Regions from separate parts of the Saccharopolyspora sp. SCSIO 74807 genome, predicted to be linked through region 2. Evidence: riboswitches for the same ligand, from Rfam matches in the RefSeq annotation. Region 2 holds a riboswitch; each other region holds the start of a gene.
The links. Region 2 has a riboswitch for cobalamin ahead of metE (5-methyltetrahydropteroyltriglutamate--homocysteine S-methyltransferase). Riboswitches for the same ligand answer to the same signal wherever they lie in the genome.

Region 1: another riboswitch for cobalamin. It lies ahead of cobN (cobaltochelatase subunit CobN); the one in region 2 lies ahead of metE (5-methyltetrahydropteroyltriglutamate--homocysteine S-methyltransferase).
Region 3: another riboswitch for cobalamin. It lies ahead of V1457_RS01080 (magnesium chelatase subunit D family protein); the one in region 2 lies ahead of metE (5-methyltetrahydropteroyltriglutamate--homocysteine S-methyltransferase).

The regions. Positions count from the first base shown of each region.
Region 1 is NZ_CP146100.1:207,329-213,167, reverse strand. Features, by position in the region: gene cobN (cobaltochelatase subunit CobN) at 1-2,943, opposite strand, end outside; cobalamin riboswitch at 3,052-3,287, opposite strand; gene cobG (precorrin-3B synthase) at 3,448-4,641, shown strand; gene V1457_RS00945 (precorrin-8X methylmutase) at 4,638-5,273, shown strand; gene V1457_RS00940 (precorrin-2 C(20)-methyltransferase) at 5,282-5,839, shown strand, end outside.
Region 2 is NZ_CP146100.1:2,989,710-2,995,548, forward strand. Features, by position in the region: gene V1457_RS13825 (bifunctional 2-polyprenyl-6-hydroxyphenol methylase/3-demethylubiquinol 3-O-methyltransferase UbiG) at 1-405, opposite strand, end outside; gene metE (5-methyltetrahydropteroyltriglutamate--homocysteine S-methyltransferase) at 595-2,883, opposite strand; cobalamin riboswitch at 3,023-3,187, opposite strand; tRNA gene V1457_RS13835 (tRNA-Arg) at 3,571-3,644, shown strand; gene V1457_RS13840 (cytochrome c oxidase assembly protein) at 3,944-5,839, shown strand, end outside.
Region 3 is NZ_CP146100.1:235,298-241,136, forward strand. Features, by position in the region: gene V1457_RS01070 (cobyrinate a,c-diamide synthase) at 1-197, opposite strand, end outside; gene cobO (cob(I)yrinic acid a,c-diamide adenosyltransferase) at 194-808, opposite strand; gene V1457_RS01080 (magnesium chelatase subunit D family protein) at 1,195-3,333, opposite strand; cobalamin riboswitch at 3,392-3,519, opposite strand; gene V1457_RS01085 (GNAT family N-acetyltransferase) at 3,590-4,048, opposite strand; gene V1457_RS01090 (serine protease) at 4,123-4,947, opposite strand; gene V1457_RS01095 (LysE family translocator) at 5,244-5,839, shown strand, end outside.

The sequences.
Region 1 (5,839 bases), 2.8 Mb from region 2:
CAGACCGGCCCCGTACGCGCCCGGCTTGGAGCCGAAAATCCTTGTGGTGGCACGACGTTCGTCACCGTGCTCGGCCACGTCGGATTGCGCGTGCGCGCGCACGAAGTTCTGCTCGTGCGGCTCGTCGAGCGCGGCGACCTTGCGCACCGCGTCGTCGATCAGCGTGACCACGTGCGGGAAAGCGTCGCGGAAGAAGCCGCTGATGCGCACCGTCACGTCCACGCGCGGGCGCCCCAGCTCCTCCAGCGGGATCACTTCCAGGCCGTTGACCCGCCGCGAAGCCTCGTCCCAGGTGGGCCGCACGCCCATCAGCGCGAGCACTTCCGCGATGTCGTCACCGGAAGTGCGCATCGCCGAGGTGCCCCACACCGACAGCCCCACCGAACGCGGGTATTCCCCGGTCTCGTCCAGGTAGCGCTCGATCAGCGAGTCCGCGATGGCGTGGCCGGTCTCCCAGGAAAGCCGGCTCGGCACCGCCTTCGGGTCCACCGAGTAGAAGTTCCGGCCGGTCGGCAGCACGTTGATCAGGCCGCGCAGCGGCGAACCGCTCGGGCCCGCCGGGACGTAGCCGCCTTCCAGCGCGTGCAGCGCCGCGGTCATCTCGTCCGTTGTGGACGCCAGCCGCGGAACGAGTTCGGAAACCGCGAACTCCAGCACTCGCACCACGTCGTCCGGTGCTTCGCCGAGCACCGAACGGCAGACCTCCGGCACCGCCGAGAGCTCCCAGTCGTGCTCCTCCATACCGGAAACCAGGGCGTGCGCGCTGGTTTCCACGTCGTCCACGGTGCCGCGGGCGACGCTGCCGTCCTCCAACATGCCCAGCGCCTCGCGCAGGCCGGGCAGCGCGGCGGACTGCCCGCCCCACATCTGCCGCGCCCGCAGCATCGCCAGCACCAGGTTCACCCGCGGCTCACCGGTCGGCGCGCCGCCGAGGATGTGCAGGCCGTCGCGGATCTGCGCGTCCTTGATCTCGCAGAGCCAGCCGTCGACGTGCAGCAGCATGTCGTCGAATTCGGCTTCGTGCGGGCGTTCTTCCAGCCCGAGGTCGTGGTCGAGCTTCGCGGCCTGCATCAGCGTCCAGATCTGGCTGCGGATCGCGGGCAGCTTCGCCGGGTCCATCGCGGAGATCTGCGCGTGCTCGTCGAGCAGTTGCTCCAGCTTGGCGATGTCGCCGTAGCTCTCCGCGCGCGCCATCGGCGGCACCAGGTGGTCCACCAGCGTGGCGTGCACCCGCCGCTTGGCCTGCGTGCCCTCACCGGGGTCGTTGACCAGGAACGGGTAGATCAGCGGCAGGTCGCCCAGCGCCGCGTCCGGCGCGCAGGACGCCGACATGCCCGCGGTTTTGCCCGGCAGCCACTCCAGGTTGCCGTGCTTGCCCAGGTGCACCATCGCGTGCGCGCCGAACTCGTGGTTGAGCCAGCGGTAGGCGGCCAGGTAGTGGTGGCTCGGCGGCAGGTCCGGATCGTGGTAGATCGCGATCGGGTTCTCGCCGAAACCGCGCGGCGGCTGCACCATGATCACCACGTTGCCCGCGCGCAGCGCGGCGAGCACGATCTCGCCGTCCGGGTCGTGCGAGCGGTCCACGAACTGCTCGCCAGGCGGCGGACCCCAGTGCTGCTCGATGCTCTCGCGCAGGTCCGCGGGCAGCGTCGCGTACCACTCGGCGTAGCGCTTGGCCGGAATCCGCACCGGATTCCCGGAAAGCTGCTCCTCGGACAACCAGTCCGGGTCCTGCCCACCCGCCGCGATCAGCGCGTGCACCAGCGCGTCACCGTCCTGCGCGGCGACGCCGGGCAGCGCGTCCGGGCCGTCGGCCGGGCCGATGTCGTAGCCCGCGTCGCGCAGCGTGGCCAGCATCTTCACCGCGCTGGCCGGGGTGTCCAGCCCGACCGCGTTGCCGATGCGGGAGTGCTTGGTCGGATACGCCGATAGCATCAGCACCAGCCGCTTGTCCTGCGGCTGCACGTGCTTGAGCTGCGCGTGCCGTACCGCGGTCCCGGCGACGCGCGCGGTGCGCTCCGGATCGGCGACGTAGACCGGCAAGCCCTCGGAGTCGTTCTCCTTGAACGAGAACGGCACCGTGATCAGCCGCCCGTCGAACTCCGGCACCGCCACCTGCGTGGCCATGTCCAGTGGGGACAGTCCCTCGTCGTTCTCCTCCCACGCCGCGCGGCTGGAGGTGAGCGTGAGCCCTTGCAGGATCGGGATGTCCAGCTCGGCCAGCGCACCCACGTCCCACGCCTCGTCGTCGCCACCGGCCTGCGCGGTCGCGGGTTTCGTGCCGCCCGCCGCGAGAACCGTGACGATCAGCGCGTCCGCCTGCTCGAGCGTGTCTAGCAGTCCCGGCTCCGGAGCGCGCAGCGAGGCGCAGAACACCGGCAGCGCCTGCCCACCGGCGTCCTCAATGGACTCCGAGAGCGCGTGCGCGAACGCGGTGTTCCCGGCCATGTGGTGCGCGCGGTAGTACAGCACCGCCACCGTCGGGCCCTCGGTGCGGCGCGGCTCGCGTTCCAGCACGCCCCACTTGGGAGTCTCCACCGGCGGCTCGAAGCCGTGTCCGGTGAGCAGGATCGTGTCCGACAGGAAGTGGAACAGCTGCGTCAGGTTCTGCGGCCCGCCCTGGGCGAGGTAGCTGTGCGCCTGCGCGCAAACCCCGCCGGGCACCGTGGAGCACTCCATCAGCTCCGCGTCCGGGGCCTGCTCGCCGCCGAGCACCACCACCGGCCGCGGCCCGGCCAGCAGCGCGTCCAGGCCCTCCTCCCAGGCGCGGCGGCCGCCGAGCAGGCGGACCACGACGAGGTCGACGCCTTCCAGCAGCGGCGGCAGGTCGTCCACGCCGAGCCGGGCGGGGTTGCCGAGCCGGAACTGCGCGACACCGGAGTCGGCGTTCGCGGCGCGCGCGCTCAGCAGATCGGTGTCCGATGTGGACAGCAGCAGGATCACGCGGCACGCTCCCCGTTTCGCGGGGACACGGACGTCGCAGGACGCATGGTCAACCTTCCTCGGGGTCGTCCGCCCCGGAGTCGTCGGGCACCCGGTCGTCGGGCCCCGGCTGGCAGGCATGGCGGCGGCGGAGTGTCCTGGCTCCCGGATCGCTGCTCGCCCCGGCCTTCCCGCCCGCAGGCAGTGGCCGCCGTTGCCCGCAGGCAGTGGCCGCGAAGTGCTCGACTTCGCCCATCGGAGTCCGCTCCCCGGTGACAGTGGCGGGACCGCGCCGGATTCGCACCGGCTTCCTCCACTCGTCGCCGTCGACCACTCTCCGCAACGCCGCGATCGTTAGTCAAGTGCGGCGTGGTGAAGCGCTCGTGTTTTGCCCCCGCAACCACCCCTGGTCGTAGTATCGACGATCGCCGGTGTGCGCCGATGGTCCGCGCGCTACCGAGCGCCGACGCCGTGCGCAGCGGATTCCGGTGTCGGGACGACCACGATCAGTGAAGGCGGGAAGCTGTGCCGGAACGAGCCGAGCCCGATGCGTGCCCCGGCGCGCTGCGGGTGCACGAGGCCGCGGACGGCGGACTGGCCCGGGTGCGGGTGCCCGGCGGGCGGCTGACCGCGCACCAGGTGCGGGCGCTGGCCGATGCTGCGCAGCTCGGCGACGGCGGGTGGGAGCTGACCTCGCGGGCGAACCTGCAGGTGCGCGGGCTGGCTTCCGGGGCGGAGTTCGCCGGGCGGCTCGCCGGCGCGGGATTGCTGCCGTCCGCGACGCACGAGCGAGTACGCAACGTGATCGCCTCGCCCGGTAGCGACGGCGCACTGGACGTGCACGCGGTGTCGCGGGAGCTCGACGAGCGGTTGTGCGCGGTTCCGGGCTTGGCCGAGCTGCCCGGCCGGTTCCTGTTCACTGTGGACGACGGGTGCGGTGACGTCACGGGGTTGCGCGGTGACGTCGGGTTGTTGCCGGTGGGTGACTCGGTCGCGGTGCTGCTTTCGGGCGTGGACAAGGGGATTCGGGTCACGGCGGATGCTGCCGCGCAGGCCGCGGTGCTGGCCGCGGAGGCGTTCCTGGCCGAGCGGGCGCAGCAGCGAGCGGCGAGCTGGCGGCTCGACGAACTCACCGATGGTGCTTCGCGCGTCACCCAGCGGGTCCTCGCTGCGCTGGGGATTTCCGCGGCAGAGCCGGTCGCCGTGCCCGACGAGGTGGTGCCGACGCACGCCCACCTCGGGCGCCGGCAGCTCGGCGACGGGCGAGTGAGCGTCGCGGCCGGGGCTCCGCTGGGCCGGTTGAGCCCGGCCCAGGTCGCCTGCGTCAGCGCCGCGGCGGAAGTCGCCGGGCAGCTCCGGCTCACTCCGTGGCGGACCCTGGTGCTGCCGGGAATCCCGCGCGGCGAAGCCGCAACGCTACTGTCCGAACTGGACTCCGCGGGGCTGGTCGTGGACGAGTCCGCGCCACTGGCCGGAATCACCGCGTGCACCGGCAGCCCCGGCTGCGCGAAATCCTTGGCGGACGTCCGCACGGACGCCGCGCGCACCGCGCGTCCCGGGGAGCTGCCGGTGCACTGGGCGGGCTGTTCCCGCCGGTGCGGGCGGCCCGCGGGTCGCGGAGTGGAAGTGCTGGCCACCGAGGCCGGCTACGAGGTCGGCGGGAAACCGGCCGGCAGCGAACCGACCGCCGCGCTCGAAGCGGCACGGAGGGCACTGTGAACACCGGTCGCTACGAGTACGTCCGCGAAGGCCCGGAGATCTACCGCCGTTCCTTCGCCACGATCCGCGCCGAGGCCGAACTGGACGGGATGCCGCCGGAGGTCGCCGGGGTCGCGGTCCGCATGATCCACGCTTGCGGCATGGTCGACCTGGTCGCCGATCTGGCCTGGTCGCCGAACGCGGTGCTGGCCGCTCGCAAGGCGTTGCGCGCGGGCGCGCCGGTGTTCTGCGACGCGGAGATGGTCGCCGCCGGAATCACCCGGCGCCGCCTCCCGGCCGCCAACGACATCGTCTGCACCCTCGGTGACCAGCGAGTTCCCGAGCTGGCGCAGCAACTCGGCACCACCCGCAGCGCCGCCGCGATGGAGCTGTGGGCCGACCGCCTGGAAGGTTCCGTCGTGGCCGTGGGCAACGCGCCGACCTCGTTGTTCCGGCTGCTGGAGATGGTCGACGAAGGCGCCGGGCGGCCCGCGGCCGTGCTCGGTCTGCCGGTCGGTTTCATCGGCGCCGCCGAGTCCAAGCAAGCACTGGCCGAACATCCCGCGCTGGAGCACCTGGTGGTGCACGGCCGCCGGGGTGGCAGCGCGATGGCGGTGGCCGCCGTCAACGCGATCGCGAGCGAACAGGAGTGAGCAGCACCGTGGAGCAGGCAGGCAGGTTGTTCGGCGTCGGACTCGGACCCGGTGATCCGGAGCTGGTGACCGTGAAGGCCGCGCGGCGCATCCGCGAAGCGGACGTGATCGCTTACCACAGCGCGCGGCACGGCCGCAGCATCGCGCGCGGGGTCGCCGAACCGTACCTGCGGTCCGACCAGGTCGAAGAGCCGCTGGTCTACCCGGTGACCACGGAGACCACGAACCACCCGGGCGGCTACCAGGGCGCGATCGACGAGTTCTACGCCGACGCCGCCGAGCGGCTCGCCGCGCACCTGGCCGCGGGCCGCGACGTGGCGCTGCTGTGCGAGGGCGACCCGTTCTTCTACGGCTCCTACATGCACATGCACAAGCGGCTGGTGGACCGGTTCGAGGTCGCCGCGGTGCCGGGGGTGACTTCGGTCAGCGGAGCCGCCGCGTCGCTCGGGCGCCCGCTCGCCGAGCGGGACGAGGTGCTGACCGTGCTGCCCGGCACGCTGGAGCCGGAGAAGCTCGCCGAGCAACTGGCCGCGACCGACGCGGCCGCGGTGATGAAGCTGGGCCGC
Region 2 (5,839 bases):
CGCCCAGTCCAGCGGGGTCCGGTTGCGCGCGAGGCCCACGATCACGAGCCGACCGCCGGGGGCGAGCAGCCGCACCATGCTGCCGACGGCCGCGGCGAACTCCATGTGGTGGATCGCCGCGACGCTGCTGATGAAGTCGTACCCGGCGGCTCTGGACTCGTCGTGGAACTCCAGGAAATCGGCTTCCACGAAGGAAAGCCCGGGGGAGTCGGCGCGCTCCCGCGCCGCGCCGATCATGCCCGGGTCGCGGTCGATCCCGGTGACCCGCTGCGCGCGTCCCGCCAGCTCGCGCGCGAGCCTGCCGTCACCGCAGCCGACGTCCAGCGCTTCCGCGCAGCCTTCGGGCACTTCGTCGAGCACCAGCGGGTAGTAGTGCACGTTGTGGTTCCACTGATCAACCGCCACGGGCCCAAGCTACCGAGCCGAATGTGACCGTGGTGTTGCCGAACGCACTCGTTCGCGCAAGGCGAATCCGAGTCTTCGCCCCGGAGCGAAAAGCGGGGGCACGCCCGGGCGCTGGGCGTGCCCCCGCCGAAACGCCGGGGACGCGAGGCGGCGGTGGGAAGGGAAACCGCCCGCGCCACCGGCGATGGATCAGCTCAACGCCGGACGCACGGCTTCGGTTGCGCTGACCACGTTCTGCAACGCCGTCTCCACCTCGGCGTAGCCGCGGGTCTTGAGCCCGCAGTCCGGGTTCACCCACAGCCGCTCGGCGGGCACCGCCGACAGCGCCGCCCGCAGCAGGTCGGAGACCTCGCCGGATTCCGGCACGCGCGGTGAGTGGATGTCGTAGACACCGGGCCCGACGCCGCGGCCGAACCCGACCTCGTTGAGGTCGTCCAGCACCTCCATCCGCGAACGGGCCGCTTCGATGCTGGTCACATCCGCGTCCAGGGCCACGATCGCGTTGATCACGTCACCGAACTCGGAGTAGCACAGGTGCGTGTGGATCTGGGTCGAATCCGAGATGCCGGAGGTGGCCAGCCGGAACGACTCCACCGCCCAGTCCAGGTACTCCTCGTGCTGCGCCGACCGCAGCGGCAGCAGCTCGCGCAACGCGGGCTCGTCGACCTGGATGGCCCGGATCCCGGCGTTCTCCAAGTCCTTGACCTCGTCCCGGACCGCGAGCCCCACCTGCCGGGCGGTCTTGGCCAGCGGCTGGTCGTCGCGCACGAACGACCACGCGAGGATGGTGACCGGGCCGGTCAGCATGCCCTTCACCGGCTTCTCGGTGAGCTGCTGGGCGTACTTCGCCCAGTCCACCGTGATCGGCGCGGGCCGGGACACGTCGCCGAACAGGATCGGCGGGCGCACGCAGCGGGAGCCGTAGGACTGCACCCAGCCGTTCTGCGTGCTGACGAATCCCTCCATGTGCTCGGAGAAGTACTGCACCATGTCGTTGCGCTCGGGCTCGCCGTGCACCAGCACGTCCAGGCCCAGTTCCTCCTGCAGCCGGATGACCCGCTCGATCTCGTCGCGCATCCGCTGCTTGTAGGTGGCCTGGTCGATGTTGCCCTTCTGCAGCGCGGCACGGGCCTTGCGGACGTCGGTGGTCTGCGGGAACGAGCCGATCGTGGTGGTCGGCAGCGGTGGCAGCCGCAGCGATTTCTGTTGCGCCGCACGGCGGTTCTCGTAGGCGCCGCGGCGCGCGTGCTCGGGTTTGAGCGAGTCCAGCCGTGCCTGCACCCGGTTGTTGCGCACGCGGTCGGCGTTGGCCCGGTCGGCGATCACCTGGCGCGCGGCGATCAGCTGCTCGCCGACCGCGTCGCGGCCCTCGTGCAGTGCCCGGCCGAGCACCACGACCTCGTCGACCTTCTGCGCCGCGAACGCCAGCCACGACTTGACCTGCGGGTCGATGCCGGTCTCCGCCTCGACGTCGTAGGGCGAGTGCAGCAGCGAGCAGGACGTGCTGACCGCGACCGAACCGGCCACGCCGAGCAGCGTCGCCGCCGTGGTCAGCGCCTTGTCCAGGTCGGTGCGCCAGATGTTGCGGCCGTCGACCAGGCCGGCGACCAGCGTCTTGTCCCGCAGCCCCTGGACAGCGGGCAGTTTGTCCACAGTGGAGGAACCGGCGATCAGGTCGACGCCCAGCGCCTCCACCTCGGCGGCGGCGAGCACGCCCAGCGCGTCGCCGAGATCGCCGAAGTAGGAGGACACGAAGATCTTCGGCCGCTCCCGCAGCTCGCCGAGCTTGCGGTAGGCGGCGCGCAACGCGTCCAGCTCGGCCTGCGAGCGATCCGCGACGAACGCGGGCTCGTCCAGCTGCACCCACTCCACACCGGCGCGGTGCAGCTCACCGAGCAGCTCGGTGTACGCGGTGAGCAGGTCGTCGAGCCGGTCCAGCGGGCGGAACGATTCCGGCGCGCCCTCCTCCGGCTTCGACAGCAGCAGGAACGTCAGCGGTCCGACCAGCACCGGACGGGTCTGCACGCCGAGTTCAGCCGCCTCGTTGTACTGGTCGACGGGAGTCTGGTCGGACAGCGCGAACGCCGTGTCCGGGCCGATCTCCGGCACCAGGTAGTGGTAGTTGGTGTCGAACCACTTCGTCATCTCCAGCGGCGGTGTCGATTCCACGCCGCGTGCCAACGCGAAGTAGGTGTCCAGCGGGCTCAGGCCCAGCTCCCGGAAGCGGCGCGGGACCGCGCCGAACGTGACGGCGGTGTCGAGCACCTGGTCGTAGTACGAGAACGTGTTGCCGGGCACCGAATCCAGCCCGGCGTCGCGCAGCGATCGCCAGGTGTCGGTGCGCAGGGTGCGTGCGACTTCGCGCAGTTCCGGCTCGGAGATCCGGGACTTCCAGTAGTTCTCCAGCGCACGCTTGAGTTCCCGGTTCGGGCCGATCCGGGGGTAGCCGAGTACGGTGGAGCCGATCTTGCTGGCCAACGCTCTCTCCTCGCGAGCTCGACGGCAGGTTCGCCGAGGTCGCGCCGGGACCGGCACACGCCACCGCGTGCGGTTCCTCCACCGGTCCTCCCACGGGACCTCGGGCTCGCGTGCGCATCGCGGCGCACGCACCGGCGGCAGGTCTTCGGACTCGCGGGCGTTCCTCCGGCGGGTGCCGGGTCTTCCTACTGACCGTCGGCTTCCCGAGCGCGTGCTCAGTGCTGTGACCGGCCGGAACCGGTGACGGCGTTCGTTCCCACTCACCGCTGCGGGGCAGTCCCGGATTCGCACCGGGTTCCCTCTTGCCTCGCCCGCCGCGTGCCTGCTCGGGCCGGTGCGGGCGAACCACCAGCACGTCGGAGGTTACCCAGTTCTGCTCGGAAGACAAGGCCCGCGAACTCCGACATCGCGTCCACTGCATGGGAAAGCGCGATAGGTGACCTGGGATTTCGACCGATCTCGCGCAATTCGCGGGAGAAACCGGATCGGAGACGCGGATCACGTCCGAACGGCTGCGAAGCGGGGTCGCCGACCGTGCGGTGAGCGGGCGCGGCGGGGTCGAAGATCGCGGATCTGTCGATCGGCTTGCCGTTCTATACCGGCTCTGCAACGCCGCCCGCGTCGGTCCCACGGTCGGCGGAGCTGCCCGTTACCCTGCTCCGTGCAGCTCAGCAATGTGGTGAACAGGCCCTCGTAGCTCAGTCGGACAGAGCAAAGGACTTCTAATCCTTAGGTCGCAGGTTCGAGTCCTGCCGGGGGCGCTTTTCCCTGGTCGAGAGTTCGAACCACAGCATCTCAAGATCAATTGAGCGTACCTTAACCCACGTTCCGCGGAGGTGCCGAACGCCTCTCGGGCCGACTTCGTGGCGCGTACTCTCCGCAACTCCGCCGCGTCCGTACGTGTACAAATTGATCACTTTCGGTGTCGAACCTGATCACGTTTCGTGCTGATTGATCGTGGCTGCCGACGCTTGATCCGGCCGGTCCTGCTCAGTTGCGCGGTTCGCGTGCGTCGGCACCCGAAAACCGCAGGTCAGGACATGTCCGTTAGGCTCGGCGCGTGGCTTCTGAGACGGTTCCGGCCGGACGGCGCAGATCGAGTGCGGTGGGAGTGCTGGTCGGCACGGCGGGACTCCTGGCCGCGGTGGTGGCGATCGCGCTGACCGCGTTGTCCGCGAGCGACGCCTACGCCGCCTACGGCCTGCCGGACCCCGGCGCGGTCACCAGGTTCGGGCTGCCTGTGGCGCGGGTGCTGGCCGAATCCGGCGCGGTGGTGTGCATCGGTTCGCTGCTGCTGGCCTCGTTCGGCATCCCGGCGCGGCGATCCGGGCCGTTGACGGCCGACGGCTACGCGGCGGTGCGGGCAGCAGGCTGGGCGGCCGCGCTGTGGTGCGTCGGCGCTGTGTTGCTGGTGCCGTTCACCGCCGCGGACGCCACCGGACGTCCGGTGAGCGAGGTGCTCGACAGCACCGTGCTGTTCGGCCTCGTGGACGCGTTGGAAGAGGCCAAGTCATGGCTGATCACCGCGGTGATCGCGCTCGTGCTCGCCGTCGCCTGCCGGATCGTGCTGTCGTGGGGCTGGACGGTCGCGCTTTTCGCGCTGTCGCTGGCCGGGATGCTGCCGCTGATCGCCACCGGGCACTCCGCCAGCGGCGGTGCGCACGACATCGCCACGAACAGCCTGCTGTTCCACCTGTACTCCGCGACGATCTGGGTCGGCGGGCTGATCGCCGTGCTCGCGCACCTGGCGCGCAAGGGCGCGCACGCGGGACTGGTGGCGCGGCGGTTCTCCAAGATCGCGCTGGTGTGCTGGATCGTCATGGCGGTCTCCGGCGTGCTCAACTCCTACGTGCGGGTGCCGCCGGAGCAGTTGTTCACGACCACCTACGGGGCGTTGGTCGTGGTCAAGGTGCTGTGCCTGGCGCTGCTCGGTGTCATCGCGTACTTCCAGCGGGAACGCGCGGTCAAGCGGATCGAGGAAGGTGCCGGGCGCAACGCGCTGCTGCGGCTGGGCGCGGTCGAGGTCCTCGCGATGTTCGCGACCATCGGTGTCGCCGTCGCGCTCGGACGTACGCCGCCGCCCGCGGAGCTCGGCCCGCTGCCCTCGCGGGTGGAGCTGCTGGTCGGGTACCCGATCGAACCGCCGACCGTGCTGCGGCTGCTGTTCGACTTCCGCTTCGACCTGGTCTTCGGGACGTTCTCGATCGCGTTGGCCGCGCTGTACGTGTGGGGCGTGGTCAAGCTGCGGCGGCGCGGCGACCGGTGGCCGGTGGGGCGCACCGCGGCGTGGCTGCTCGGGTGCGCGTCGATCCTGATCGCCACCTCGGCGGGCATCGGCCGGTACGCACCCGCCATGTTCAGCGTCCACATGGGACAGCACATGGTGCTGTCGATGCTCTCGCCGGTGCTGCTGGTGCTGGCCGGGCCGACGTCGTTGGCGCTGCGGGTGCTCAAGCCGGCCTCGAAGGACCAGCCGCCGGGGCCGCGGGAGTGGTTGCTGGCCTTCCTGCATTCGCCGCTCACGCGGCTGCTGACCAACCCGCTGGTGGCGTTGGCGCTGTTCGTGGGGTCGTTCTGGGCGCTGTACTTCTCCGGGTTGTTCGACGCGGCGCTGTACGAGCATTGGGCGCACCTGGCGATGAACGCGCACTTCCTGCTGGTGGGCTACGTCTTCTACTGGCCGGTGATCGGCATCGATCCGGCGCCGCGGCAGCTGCCGCCGCTGGTGAAGGTCGGGCTGGTGTTCGCTTCGATGCCGTTCCACGCGTTCTTCGGCATCACGCTGATGATGTCCAAGACGGTGATCGGCTCGGACTTCTACCGCGGGCTGGCGCTGCCTTGGGTGCCGGACCTGCTGGCGGATCAGAACCTCGGCGGGGGCCTCGCGTGGGCGTCCGGAGAAGTGCCGTTGGTCGTGGTGATGCTGGCGCTGCTGATCCAGTGGTCGCGCGCGGAC
Region 3 (5,839 bases), 2.8 Mb from region 2:
CCGACCAGCACCGGATCCAGGTTCCGCCCCGGCAGCCCGGCCGCCACCCGGTGGTAGCCGGGGTCGATGTAGTCCGGGCCGACCTTGAACGGCGCCACCCGCAGCGACCGGCGGCGCAGCGCGCCGAGCAGGCCGGTCGCCACCGTCGTCTTGCCCTGCCCGGAACCGGGCGCGGCGATGACGACCCGCGGGCTCACCACTCGATGCCCTTCTGGCCCTTCTGCCCGGTGTCCATCGGATGCTTGATCTTGCCGGTCTCCAGCACCAGGTCGGCGGCCTCGACGAGTTCCGGCGGCGCGTTCCGGCCGGTGATCACCACGTGCTGGTGGCCGGGCCGGTCCTGCAGCGTCGAAACCACTTCGGCGACGTCGACCCAGCCCCAGTGCAGCGGATACGTGAACTCGTCCAGCACGTACATGCCGTGCCGCTGCTCGCCCAGCCGGCGCGCGATCTCGTGCCAGCCCTCCAGCGCGGCCTCGGCGTGGTCCTGTTCGGTGCCCTGCTTGCGGGCCCACGACCAGCCTTCGCCCATCTTGTGCCACTCGACCGGCCCGCCTTCACCGGTTTCGGAGTGCAGCCGCCCGAGGGCGCGGAACGCGTTCTCCTCGCCGACCTTCCACTTGGCGGACTTGACGAACTGGAAGACCCCGACCGGCCAGCCCTGGTTCCACGCGCGCAGCGCCATGCCGAACGCGCTGGTGGACTTGCCCTTCATCTCGCCGGTGTGCACGACCAGCAGCGGGCGGTTGCGGCGTTGGCGGGTGGTCAGCCCGTCGTCCGGGACGGTCGATGGTTTTCCCTGCGGCATGGCCCGAGCCTAAGCCACGGCGCGGCCGAGATCGCAGGACCAGCTCGGCGGAGTGCGCCGGAACACCGTTGCGCGCGCAACCGGCCGAGGTCGCAGAGCGGCCCGGCACACTGCAACCGGCGACGCACCCGTTGCACCGCGCCCGAACGGCCTCGGCGACGAAATCGTTTGCCCGGATTCCACCGGTACGCCGCGGGATTGCGGCCGGTGCGCGAGATTCGCCGAGGTGCGTAGAAAGCACCCCCGCGCTCAACCGACCTGGGGGTCATCGGGAGCGCGAGGGCGCCTCGTGGTCCACCCCTGGGGGTCAGGTGGACGAAGAACACCTTACCAAGTTCGCCGGGATATTCCTACACCTGCCCGCGCGTGTTGTGACCGAATCGGAATCAGGCGGCCTTTGCCACGCCGTCGCGGGCCGCGCGCACCACTCCAGCGACCGCGTCCGCGGAGAGCTCCTCGAGCCGCAGGCAGGCCCCGCCGAGCGCGGTGGCGAGCTGCCCGGCCAAGCCGAGCCGGACCATGCCCTGCTCGCAGTCGACGACCACCGAAGCCACTCCGAGCCCGGCCAGCAATCCGGCCGCACGCAACGAATCCCGCACCGCGCGCTGCGCGCCGGAGCGCCCACCGCCGGCCGCTTCACCGGCCGGAATCGTGGCCTTGCCGTCGGTGAGCAGCACCAGCAGCGGGCGCCTGCGCGGGTCCCGGGTGCGTTCGGTCTGCACCACCTTGCGGACTTTCAGCAGGCCGTCGGCCAGCGGAGTGCGGCCGCCGGTGCGCAGATCGCGCATCCGGGAGGCGGCGATCTCCACCGACGAGGTCGGCGGCAGCGCCAGTTCCGCGGCACCGGCGCGGAACGTCACCACGCCCACTTTGTCGCGCCGCTGGTAGGCGTCCCGCAGCAGGGACAGCACCGCGCCGCTGACCGCGGACATCCGCTCCCTGGCGGCCATCGAGCCGGAGGCGTCCACGGCGAACAGCACCAGGTTGCCCTCGCGGCCTTCGCGCACCGACCGGCGGACGTCTTCCTGGTGCAGCACGAGTCCCGGGCCGCTGCGCCCGCGCGCGAGCTGGTGCGGGGCGGCGGCGGTCAGCGTGGCGGGCAGGTGCACGCCATTTCCGTCCACTGTGGAGGAACGGATGGTCTGGCCGGTGCGGGAGCGCGCGCGGGAACGGCGGCCGGGCGCGCCTTCGCCGACCCCGGGGACTTCCAGCAGTCGGGCGCGGAAGGCCGGAGCGGGCGCGGCGGGCGGCTTGCCCGCGGGCGCCGGGCCGTTGCCGCCGGATTTCTCCTGCTGCTGCCCGTTCTGCTGATCAGCAGCGCTCTCCGGCGGCTGCTGGGCTTGTCCGCCACCGGGACCGTCCGGGCCGTCGTCCGGACCGCCGTCCGGAGATCCGCCGCCCGGCCCGTCGTCCGGTCCGTCCGGCGGTTCGTCGTCGCCCGAATCCCCAGCGTCGCCCGAATCCCCAGCGTCCCCGGAGTCGTCGCCCGAGTCCTCGGCGTGCTCCGCGGCATCGGACAGCGCCTGCTGCAACTGCTCCTCGTCCACACCCGGCTCGTCGAACGGATCGCGGCGCCGCCGGTGCGGCAGCGCCAGCCGGGAGCCCGCCTCGACGTCGACCTCCTCGACCGCGTCCGCACCGCGCCAAGCGGCGTGCGCGACAGCGGTGCGGGCCAGCACCAGGTCCGCGCGCATCCCGTCCACGTCGAACGCCGCGCACAGCGCGGAGATCCGGCGCAGCTCGGAATCCGGCAGCACCACCGACTCGACGCGGGCGCGGGCGGCCGCGATCCGCTCGGCCAGCTCGGCGTCCTGCTCGGCCCACTGCTGCGCGAAACCCGCCGGGTCGGCCTCGAACTCGAGCCGCCGCCGCACCACCTCGGTGCGCGTGGCTACCTCCCGCGAAGCCGAGACCTGCACGGTGAGGCCGAAGCGGTCCAGCAGCTGCGGACGCAGCTCACCTTCCTCCGGGTTCATCGTGCCGACCAGCAGGAACGAGGCGGCGTGCGTGATGGACACGCCTTCCCGCTCGACGTGCGCGCGCCCCATCGCCGCCGCGTCCAGCAGCAGGTCCACCAGGTGGTCGTGCAGCAGGTTGACCTCGTCGACGTAGAGCACTCCGCGGTGCGCGGCGGCCAGCAGACCCGGTTGGTAGGCCCGGACTCCCTCGGTCAGCGCCTTCTCCAAGTCCAGCGACCCCACCAGCCGGTCCTCGGTGGCCCCGACCGGCAGTTCCACCAGCTCGGCGGACCGCTGCTCGGCGGCCGTCGCCGCGTGCGGGCCGTCCGGGCACTCCGGGTCGGGTTGCTGCGGGGAGCAGCCGAACCGGCAGTCCGGGACCACGTCCAGCGCGGGCAGCAGCGCAGCCAGCGCACGGACCACAGTGGACTTCGCGGTGCCCTTCTCGCCGCGCACCAGCACGCCGCCGATGCGCGGGTGCACCGCGTTGAGCAGCAGCGCCAGCCGCAGGTCGTCGTGCCCGACCACGGCGGAGAACGGGAAGCGCGCCCTCGCGGGAGCAGTCATGCCAGGAGTTCCTTCCTCGGGTCTCGGACGCCCCGATGTCGGCTGTGCCGGGGCGAGGCAGTGTCCTGACTCCCGGATCCGCGCGGAACTTCCCCGGCCTTCCCAGGCGTCCCGGTGGCTCGCGAAGGGGACCCGCTCCCCGGTCACAGTGGCGCCGACCGTGCCGGACTCGCACCGGCTTCCTGACCTGCCCGGCTGGGACCAGCGAGCATCGTCGCAGATCAGCCGATGCCGAGGAACCTCGCTGCGGCAGCGATCACGCCGGGCAGCGCAACATGTCGATGTGCGCGATGCCGTCTTCGAGGTACTCCTCACCGGAGGGCTCGAAGCCGAACGGGCGGTAGAACTCCAGCACCCGGGTCTGCGCCGAGAGCACCGCGGGCGAACTGCGCACCTCGGCGAGCGCCGCGCGCATCAACTTCGCGCCGAGCCCCATCCCCCGGGCGTTCTTCGCGGTGGCCACCCGGCCGATCCGGAAACCGCCGCCGGCGTCCTCCAGCAGCCGCAGGTAGCCGAGCACGTAGCCGTCGGCCGAGTCGATCCAGAAGTGCCGGGTGCGGCTGTCCAGGTCGCGGCCGTCGAGCTCGGCGTAGGGGCATTGCTGCTCGACCACGAACACGTCCACCCGCAGGCGCAGCAGTCTGTAGAAGTCCTCGGCGTCGAGGTCGGCCGTGTAGGCGCGTTGCACAGCGGTGGCAAGCGGTTGCAGCGTCACCACTCCGGGATATCACACGCGGGTCGCGCGACCCGCATTCACCTGCGGCGAAGTAGTAAACGCCACTGTCGTCGTCACAGCTGCGGGGCCATCTCGGCGGCGACACCGGAAATCCGGGCGTAGACGCCGGGGGCGCCGGGGCGCCCGCATCCCGCGCCGTAGGAGACGACTCCCACCAGCCTGCCTTCGGCGACCAGCGGGCCACCGGAGTCGCCGGTGCACGCGTCCCGGCCGCCTTCGGGGAGTCCGGCGCAGACCATGGTCGTGCCGTCGTATTCCGGGTAGGTGTTGCGGCACTGCTCGTCGCTGTTGATCGGCACGTCGGCGGAGCGCAGTGTGTCCGAAGTGGACCCGTACTCGGTGGTGCGGCCCCAGCCGTAGACGCGGGCCGGAGTTCCGGGCCGGTAGGGCTCGACTTCCCCGGCCCCGGCCATCGGCAGCGGCGGCTGCGGCGCCGGAGCGGTCAGGGTCAGCACGGCGACGTCGTGGCCGTGGCCGACGTCCCGGAACTCGGGGTGCACCCAGACTTCGCGAACTTCCGAAACCGTCCCGGCGGAGGTGCGCAGATCTTCCCGCCCGGTCACCGCGCGCAGCTCTCCCACGGCGCGCGGCTGCGCGGTGGCGGTGTCGAAGGTGCAGTGCGCGGCGGTGACGACCTTGTCCGGGGCGACCAGCGTCCCGCCGCAGAACTGGTTGCCGTCCGGGTCGGTCAGCGCGACCGCCCAAGGCGCGGCCTCGATCCCGGTGCCCTCCCCGCCGACGACGCGTTCCTTGCCGCCGCCGGGTGTTTCGGCGGACGCGACCGGACTCATCAGCGCCACGGCAGCGGCTCCCGCGGAGCACCCCGCGAACAGCCTTCGCAGCGGGAGCCGGAACTTGCGAGCGCTGCCGTTGAACACGTCGGCCTCCATGGTCGCGGGGATCTACGGCGGCACACCGTAGCGGCCCGGTCACATAGAGGTCAGGAGGCTGAACTCACATCCAGGCGGCAAAATTTTTCGTTACTATGGTCATCGGCAGGAAAAAGAACGTCGATCAAGCTCTTCATCCACCGTTCATCCAGCCACTCATTTCGTTGATCCGGAGACCGCGACGATGCGGACTCCCGAGATCACCCACGATCCGGTGAATCTTGCCCGGCGGCCGCGCGGCCCGCCGTGCCTTCGCGCGCCCGAGTAGGAGGAGCGAACCCGCCATGCTGGACTTCACGACGCTGCCTGCGTTCCTGCTCGCCAGTGCAGTAGTAGTGCTCACGCCCGGTGTGGACGCGTTCCTGCTGCTGCGGACCTCGCTGCGGCAGGGCACCGGAGCCGGGCTGCGGGCGCTGGCCGGCATCCACAGCGGCAGCATCGCGCAGGTCGCGCTGGTGATCTGCGGACTCGGCGCGCTGATCACGAGCAACCCGGCGGTGCTGTCCACGCTGAAATGGGCGGGCGCGGCGTACCTCGTTTACCTGGCGGCGACGATCGTGCGCGGGCTGTGGCTGACGCGGAAGCGAAGCGGCGAAGAACTCGGCGGCGGCGCCCCGGTGCGGCGGCCGTACCTGCAGGGGCTGCTGAGCAACATCACGAACCCCAAGATGCTGCTGTTCAGCCTCGCGTTCCTGCCGCAGTTCGTGGGCGGCGCCACCGCGCCGACGCTGCAACTGATCATGCTCGGCGCGGTGTTCCTGGTGGTGGCCGCGATCTGGGAGATCACCGTCGTGCTGGCCGCCGCGCGCATCGCCGACCGGCTGCGGCATCCGCGGGTGGCGCGCTCGCTGGACATGGTCAGCGCAGCCGCGTTCCTGAC